3 regions of the Tildeniella sp. genome follow, and region 2 is predicted to be linked to each of the others. Evidence: riboswitches for the same ligand, from Rfam matches in the RefSeq annotation. Region 2 holds a riboswitch; each other region holds the start of a gene.

Region 1 (2,266 bases), on a different contig from region 2:
AATCTGTAGGGCGATTTTGTAGAATTGGTCTAACTCGCCTCTCAGTTGCTCGATTGCGTTCGCCAATAGTCCTGCATCCAAAAATGGACTGTTCAACGGTAGCTACTCAGCGCTGGCTCCGGTGACCGTTCAACCAAGCCTCGCGTTTAGCATTGGTCTTACCGATGTCAATGCCTATCGGCGATCGGCAATTTTCGATTTGGGTAGCGATGTCACAGATGTTTTGGTTATGCTCTATGCCGCTCAGGGAACGTATGCTCTGGATGCCATCACGCCTACAAGAATGAATGCCTATGGTGTTTCGGCAGCACTTCGATTGAGTCGAACGTCGGCAATCAATGGCTTTGGTTCTTTTATTCATGCCGCTTTTGTCAACGATGGTTTTGACGATCGCATTATTTGGACGTACAGCATTGGTATCTCCTTCGTTCTAAAACCCATTTCAGACCTCTAACTTCTCTGAGAAGTCGGAGGTCTAAGTTGGCGATTGGCTAAGCACGAAGTCAGTGACTGGGTAGTAGGAGAGCGTTGGTCACTGATGATGATGAGTTGTTTTGCAAGGCGTAGAGAAGTCGCGTCACGGCGATCGCGTTGGTGCGATGCAACTGTTTAAGCAGGTATTGCACCGTAATCTTGATGATGCCAATGCTGCTGGTCATCGGTGTGTGGCGCGCTATCGAGTGAATGACACGCAGGGCGCGATCGACGATTGTTAGCAAGCTGCATAAAACTTTTCTAATATTTTCCCATCATGTATGCTGAGTTCACGACTCGGTTCTGACGGGGAGCAGCCGTCGGAGGTAACAGGGAAAGTGTAGTGAAACTCTACCGCTGTCCCGCAACTGTAAAGGAAATTGAAAATTAGAAATTGAAAATTGAAAATTTGTAGGGCTTGTGTCTCTTACCATTTTTTAATTTTGCCTTTTTAATTTTGCATTCTTCAAGTCAGAACGCCTGCCGAATCGCGTTACAAAACCGTCTTATCTGCGAGGTACAGGATGAAGACACGCTATCGGAAGTTGGCTAGCCTGGGATTGATGGCTTGCCTGAGTTGCTATTTATTGCTTGGTTCCGCCAGCCCTGCGTCTGCTATGCACATTGCAGAGGGGTTCTTGCCCGTGCAGTGGGCAGCTTTTTGGTGGGCGGTATCATTGCCGTTTTTTCTAGTGGGACTGCGATCGCTCACTCGTATCACAAAGCAAAACCCTGAATTAAAGCTGCTGTTGGCGTTAGCAGGCGCTTTTACGTTTGTTCTGTCTGCTTTAAAGATTCCCTCTGTCACTGGAAGTTGCTCGCATCCTACTGGAACGGGACTGGGCGCGATCTTGTTTGGTCCTTCGGTCATGACTGTACTAGGTGGACTGGTTCTGTTGTTTCAAGCACTATTGCTGGCGCACGGTGGCTTGACCACGTTGGGCGCGAATATGTTTGCGATGGCGATCGTTGGTCCCTATGTCGCCTATTTTATTTACCATCTGGTGCTACGCACTGGGTATCAGAGGGTTGCTGTCTTTACAGCCGCCGCGTTGGAAGATTTGCTCACTTACGTGATGACATCCATTCAACTGGCACTAGCGTTTCCGGCTGCAAGTGGTGGCTTCATGGCAGCGTTCCTCAAGTTCACAGGCATTTTTGCAGTGACGCAGGTGCCGCTGGCGATTAGCGAAGGCTTGCTGACGGTGCTGGTCTGGAACTGGCTGCAATCCTACGGGCAGCAGGAATTGGAAACGCTAAAGCTGCTGAAGCAGGAGAGTTAAGTGATGAAGAAAGATTCTTTGGGTAAGCAAAATTGGCTGCTGGCGATCGCTGTCATCAGTCTTGCTGTTACTCCCCTGATCTTTATTAAGGGTGAATACGCAGGTTCTGATGCTCAAGCAGAAGGTGCCATCAATGAACTGAGTCCTGGTTATACGCCGTGGTTTAATCCGTTTTTTGAGCCGCCTAGCGATGAGATTGAAAGCCTCCTCTTTTCCTCTCAAGCGGCGTTGGGAACTGGCGTGATTGGCTATGTGATTGGGCTGTACAAAGGACGATCGGAGAAGCGAAAAAAGGACGATCGAGGTTGATGCCTCAATATCTTTTGTTCTGAAGAAACGAGTCTGTGCGAAGATCCCACCACTTCCTGGTAGCGCTCCTAGCACTTGAAGCCTACTAGGTTTCAAGCTTTTCGTTGTTAAGCGAGAATTAGCGAGAGCATTCGGTCAAAACTCTAATCTTGGCACTGGATCATTGCAAATGGCGGATATCTTAGGATATTGCTCTTGAA
Region 2 (2,266 bases):
TCAACTAGGTCAGGCAGTTGTGTAGAACGGTAGTTTTGGTAGAGTAATCGACCAAAATTTGAATCGCCATCTCCCACATAAACGCGGTAACGTTCTGTTGTAATGCCAAGCAATGTAATATCACTGGCAGAGTGTTGAGCACAGGATTTTTCACACCCGCTGAAATGGATATTAATCGGACGATCAAGCACGATATGTTGTTCTAGATGAGCCGCTAGTACTAGAGCATCTGCTTGCGTGTTAGTAGCCGATGACTTGCAACCTGTTGTACCAGAACAGGCAACGATCGCGCTGTGAGAATGTGTGGATGATCCGCTTAATCCTAACTGTTCAACTTCCTGCATTACTACTGATATTTCTGACGTTGGAAGATCAGAAAGTAACACAGTCTGCCACGGCGTTATTCGCAAAATGCCACTGCCATATCGTGCTGTTATTGTTGCTAATCCGCGCAGTTGTGTCGTCTCTAAGCGACCCAGCGGTAGAACAACACCAACATAAAAAAGTCCAGGCTGACGTTGAGCATGTATCCCTAAATGATGATATGAGTTAGAGAATGAGTTATGATCAATTTCTTCGTTTCCCTGAAGCAGAATTCTTGCCTTTTGTTCTAATAAAAACGGCAGGCGACTTATTATGGTTCGCAGATATGTTTCTAAACCCCAGTCGTGTAAAAGCGTTCTTAAACGCGGTTTTTGTCGGCTACTATTACCGAGCGTTTGCATTGTGTAGTCACGATAAACCTCTGTCATCGCTATTAGCACTTGCAGACTCTCTTCTGGTCTAATGAGAATGTCTGTTTCACGTGGCGATGCTCCACGATCGCCCAAGCTCAAATGCAAACGAAAGTAAATTTCATCATCGATCGCCACTGCTACCAAACTAATGTCGTTGGGTCGATCGCGCACCGAAACCGTTTCGCCACCATCAAAACACACGCTAAATTTAGGCGATAACACGGCAAAATCGGGACGCGTTGTAAGATAACGATTCCACTCAGCGACAAACGGGCGTGTATCGAGCAATTGCTGGCGATCGATACCTGCTGTGGGACTGCACATGATGTTGCGAAGTGCATCAATCTCGGTAACAGGAGAGGCTAATCCTACCGCTTGTAAGTGCGCCAATTGATCGCCATCAATGCTTACCTGAAGCTCACGGATTTGCACATTGGCACGATTCGTCACTGTTACATAGCCGCCACCCGCTTGATCGGCAAGGTCAGCGATCGCTTCACACTGGGACACTGTTAGCAGCCCACCTGGTATTCTCAGGCGAGACAGCAACCCATCGCGCGCAACTGATGGCTGAAACAAGCCGGGGCAAGTTGCAAATTTTGATGGTGCAAATTCTGATGGTGCGAATGATGACAAAGCTCTAACTCCTCCCCTGTGCGACGCAGGGAGTAGACAATAAAGGCATCCCGCAGATACCACCCAGTCGGCATTCTGACTTAAAAGCATTCAAAACGCTTCATTACAGTTGCGGCACAGTACCGGAATCACACCGGACTTTCCCGACTCTAGGCTTCAGTAACTTAGCATGAGAAAGCAGTGGACGCGTGAGATGCCATTTTTTGTAATAAGCAGCTATCAGCTATCAGCTATCAGCCCTCAATCTTTCGCTCTTAGCGAAAAGACTAGCAGGCAGAATATTCAGTCAGAGTAACGCTGGCATGATTGATCGTCAGGGTATGTCTTTAAAGCTGACCGCTGACCGCTCAAGTATTGTTATCTTCTCACACGCAATTTAAAACGACTTTATGACTCAAAAATGGCTTTCGGTGGTGGGCATTGGTGAGGATGGGTTGGAAGGCTTAAGCCCGATCGCACGTGCTCTTGTTGATCGCGCTGAAGTGCTGGTGGGGGGCGATCGACATCTTGCGATGCTGCCTACTGACGATCGTGAGCGGTTGGTTTGGACAGCACCGATGCGTGAGTCGATCGAGGAAATTTTGCGTCGGCGAGGGCAAGCCGTTTGCGTCTTAGCGAGTGGAGACCCCATGTGCTACGGCATTGGCGTAACGTTACTCCGTCGCATTCCCCTGGCGGAAATGACACTTCTTCCGGCACCATCGACGTTTAGCCTTGCCTGTGCCCGACTTGGCTGGTCGCTCACGGAGGTCGAAACGGTCAGCTTGTGCAATCGTCCGCCTGCACTACTGCATCCCTATCTCTATCCTGGTGCGAAACTCTTGATTTTGAGTGAGGGTAAGCAAACCCCCGCGATCGTTGCCGATTTGCTGTCTCAACGCGGTTTTGGCAAC
Region 3 (2,266 bases), on a different contig from region 2:
AGGTGTCGAGTGGTGGAATCCGGGGATGGCGGCGCTGTTGCAGGTAAGCAGCGATCGACTTAAAGAACGCCACCAGGAAGCCAGAACCAAACAGCAGCGTGAATAGAGTCAGCGTTACTGTGATGCCCGCAATCACAACCAGGAGTGCGTCTTTATTGCTGCTCAAGAACTTAAGAATGGCATCCACTCAGTCTTTCTCCTGACTTTTCCTGATCGCGATCGCCCCACTGCTGCCTGTTCCCACATCTCACCCAACCAACTCAAGCCAATTCAGCGTCTGATCCTGAGCGATCGTCCTCCAAACCCGCTGCTCCGAGTTCTGATCCTGACCCTTCGAGTTCTGAACACGACCAATTGAGCTAAAAGCTCCAACGTCTGACTTCTGAGCCTGACAATCCGAGTTCTGAACTCGACGATTCAAGCTAAAAGCTCGACCTTCCAGGTTCTAAGCTTGACGATTCGACTTCCGAACTCAACGCTTCAAGTTCAAAGCTTGACCATTTGAGTTCAAAGCTTGACCATTTGAGTGCCAAACCTGATGTGCCAAGTTCATTACCTGACGCTTCAAGTAAAACACCTGATCGTCCGGGTTCACATAGTCGAGCCGCATGAGCCACTCTCTAGATTTTAAGCACTTGTCAAAGAGAAATGCGATCGGTTAAAAGATTGCACCGTAGGCTACAATACCCAAGCTACTTCAGGTTGTCTGGGGAGTCAGCCCAGACAGGACGAGAGATGATCTCGTCTGGGGAAAGCCCGGTGATTTTGCAGCGTGCAAAAAAGTCCGGCACTGTGCCGCAACTGTGAAGCGAAAGGCTAAGAGCTAAAGGATAAAAAGGGAGATAACTTCTAGCCTTTAGCCTTCATCCTTTATCCTTTCCAAAGTCAGAATGCCTGCCTGAAGCGACATACACCATCATGCCTGCGACGCACAGGTAAGGATTTACAATGCAAAGTTTAGACGTTCTGCGCCGATCGCCTACGGCGGATTACAGCGCTACGGTCATTCATTCTGTTTCGTTAACACCAACCATCAAAGCGATTCGGTTGCGGCTGGATCGAGATGACTTCAGTTTTTTGCCAGGACAGTCAGTGTGGCCCAAATTTGAACGCGATGGTCGCAAGTTCAGCAAGATCTACTCGATCGCCTCTTCACCCTCTCATTGTCCTGAAGTTGAACTCTGTGTTTCGCGTGTGGGCTGGAGTTCTGCCTTTCTACAAGATTTGGCGATCGGGCAGTCGTTGCCTCTACGTGGTCCCTATGGACTGATGACGTTAAGCGAATTGCCTCAACGTCCTCGCCTCTATATTGCTGAAGGCTCAGGCATCGCGCCACTGAAAAGCCAAATCGACTGGCTGCACGAATGCGGCTATCGGCAACCTGTTTGGCTAGTGCAAGCAAACCCAGAAACGACGGACCAATTACCGTATCAGCAGCACTGGCAGCGCCTGCAACAAAGCTGGAAAGCCTTCGAGTATCGAGAGGCGATCGCCCAATGCCCTGAAGCGATCGTGTCAGGGTTGAGGCTCAATCTGGCAGACTTCGAGATTGTCATCTGCGCGGTGGGCGATCGCTCCGATCAGCTTCAGGAGTTTATGCTGTCGCTAGGCGCGAGGAATGACCAGTTGCGATCGGAAAAGTTCATTGCGTTCTAACTTATTGCGTTCTAACAATGGCTCTTGCGAGAATAAAGGGTATCTGGACATTAGACTAAAGACTCTAGATCGCAGACTTGCCTAAATCAAAAGGGCGATCTGTGGTTATGTGCCTCACGTCTAATGTCCGCTGTCTAAGCCACACCTTTATGACCTCTGAAAAAACCTCTGAACCGCAGGTTCCAGTTGTTGTGCCGCCTACCTCACCGCGCTGGCGAACCTGGTGGGAAAACATACAAATCCTAATTATTGCGCTGATTTTGGCACTGTTGATTCGGGTGTTTGTGGCAGAACCACGCTATATTCCCTCTGATTCGATGCTGCCGACATTGGAGGTAGGCGATCGCCTCGTGGTCGAAAAACTCTCATATCGCCTTCGTCCCCCCACGTTTGGCGAAATCGTCGTTTTTGATCCACCCCAGCAGCTTCAGATCCAGGGCTACACCAAAGATCAGGCATTTATCAAACGCATCATTGGTCAACCAGGGCAAACGGTGCAGGTCAAAAATGGAACGGTTTATGTCGATCGGCAACCGCTCAAGGAGCCGTATATTGCCGCGCCACCTAGCTACACGCTGCCACCCGTAGTGGTGCCAGACGGTGAGTTTTT

Evidence for each region. Region 2 has a riboswitch for cobalamin ahead of cobG (precorrin-3B synthase). Riboswitches for the same ligand answer to the same signal wherever they lie in the genome.
Region 1: another riboswitch for cobalamin. It lies ahead of AC5JO6_RS24795 (energy-coupling factor ABC transporter permease); the one in region 2 lies ahead of cobG (precorrin-3B synthase).
Region 3: another riboswitch for cobalamin. It lies ahead of AC5JO6_RS26635 (ferredoxin--NADP reductase); the one in region 2 lies ahead of cobG (precorrin-3B synthase).

Annotation. Positions count from the first base shown of each region.
Region 1 is NZ_JCACKI010000070.1:8,158-10,423, reverse strand. It holds gene AC5JO6_RS24810 (hypothetical protein) at 1-1, shown strand, start outside; gene AC5JO6_RS24805 (hypothetical protein) at 122-454, shown strand; gene AC5JO6_RS24800 (hypothetical protein) at 555-716, shown strand; cobalamin riboswitch at 756-976, shown strand; gene AC5JO6_RS24795 (energy-coupling factor ABC transporter permease) at 999-1,757, shown strand; gene AC5JO6_RS24790 (energy-coupling factor ABC transporter substrate-binding protein) at 1,761-2,066, shown strand; gene AC5JO6_RS24785 (GIY-YIG nuclease family protein) at 2,202-2,266, opposite strand, start outside.
Region 2 is NZ_JCACKI010000021.1:23,406-25,671, forward strand. It holds gene cobG (precorrin-3B synthase) at 1-1,373, opposite strand, end outside; adenosylcobalamin-variant (AdoCbl-variant) riboswitch at 1,434-1,529, opposite strand; gene cbiE (precorrin-6y C5,15-methyltransferase (decarboxylating) subunit CbiE) at 1,763-2,266, shown strand, end outside.
Region 3 is NZ_JCACKI010000073.1:141,599-143,864, forward strand. It holds gene AC5JO6_RS26630 (tetratricopeptide repeat protein) at 1-187, opposite strand, end outside; cobalamin riboswitch at 683-916, shown strand; gene AC5JO6_RS26635 (ferredoxin--NADP reductase) at 949-1,656, shown strand; gene lepB (signal peptidase I) at 1,806-2,266, shown strand, end outside.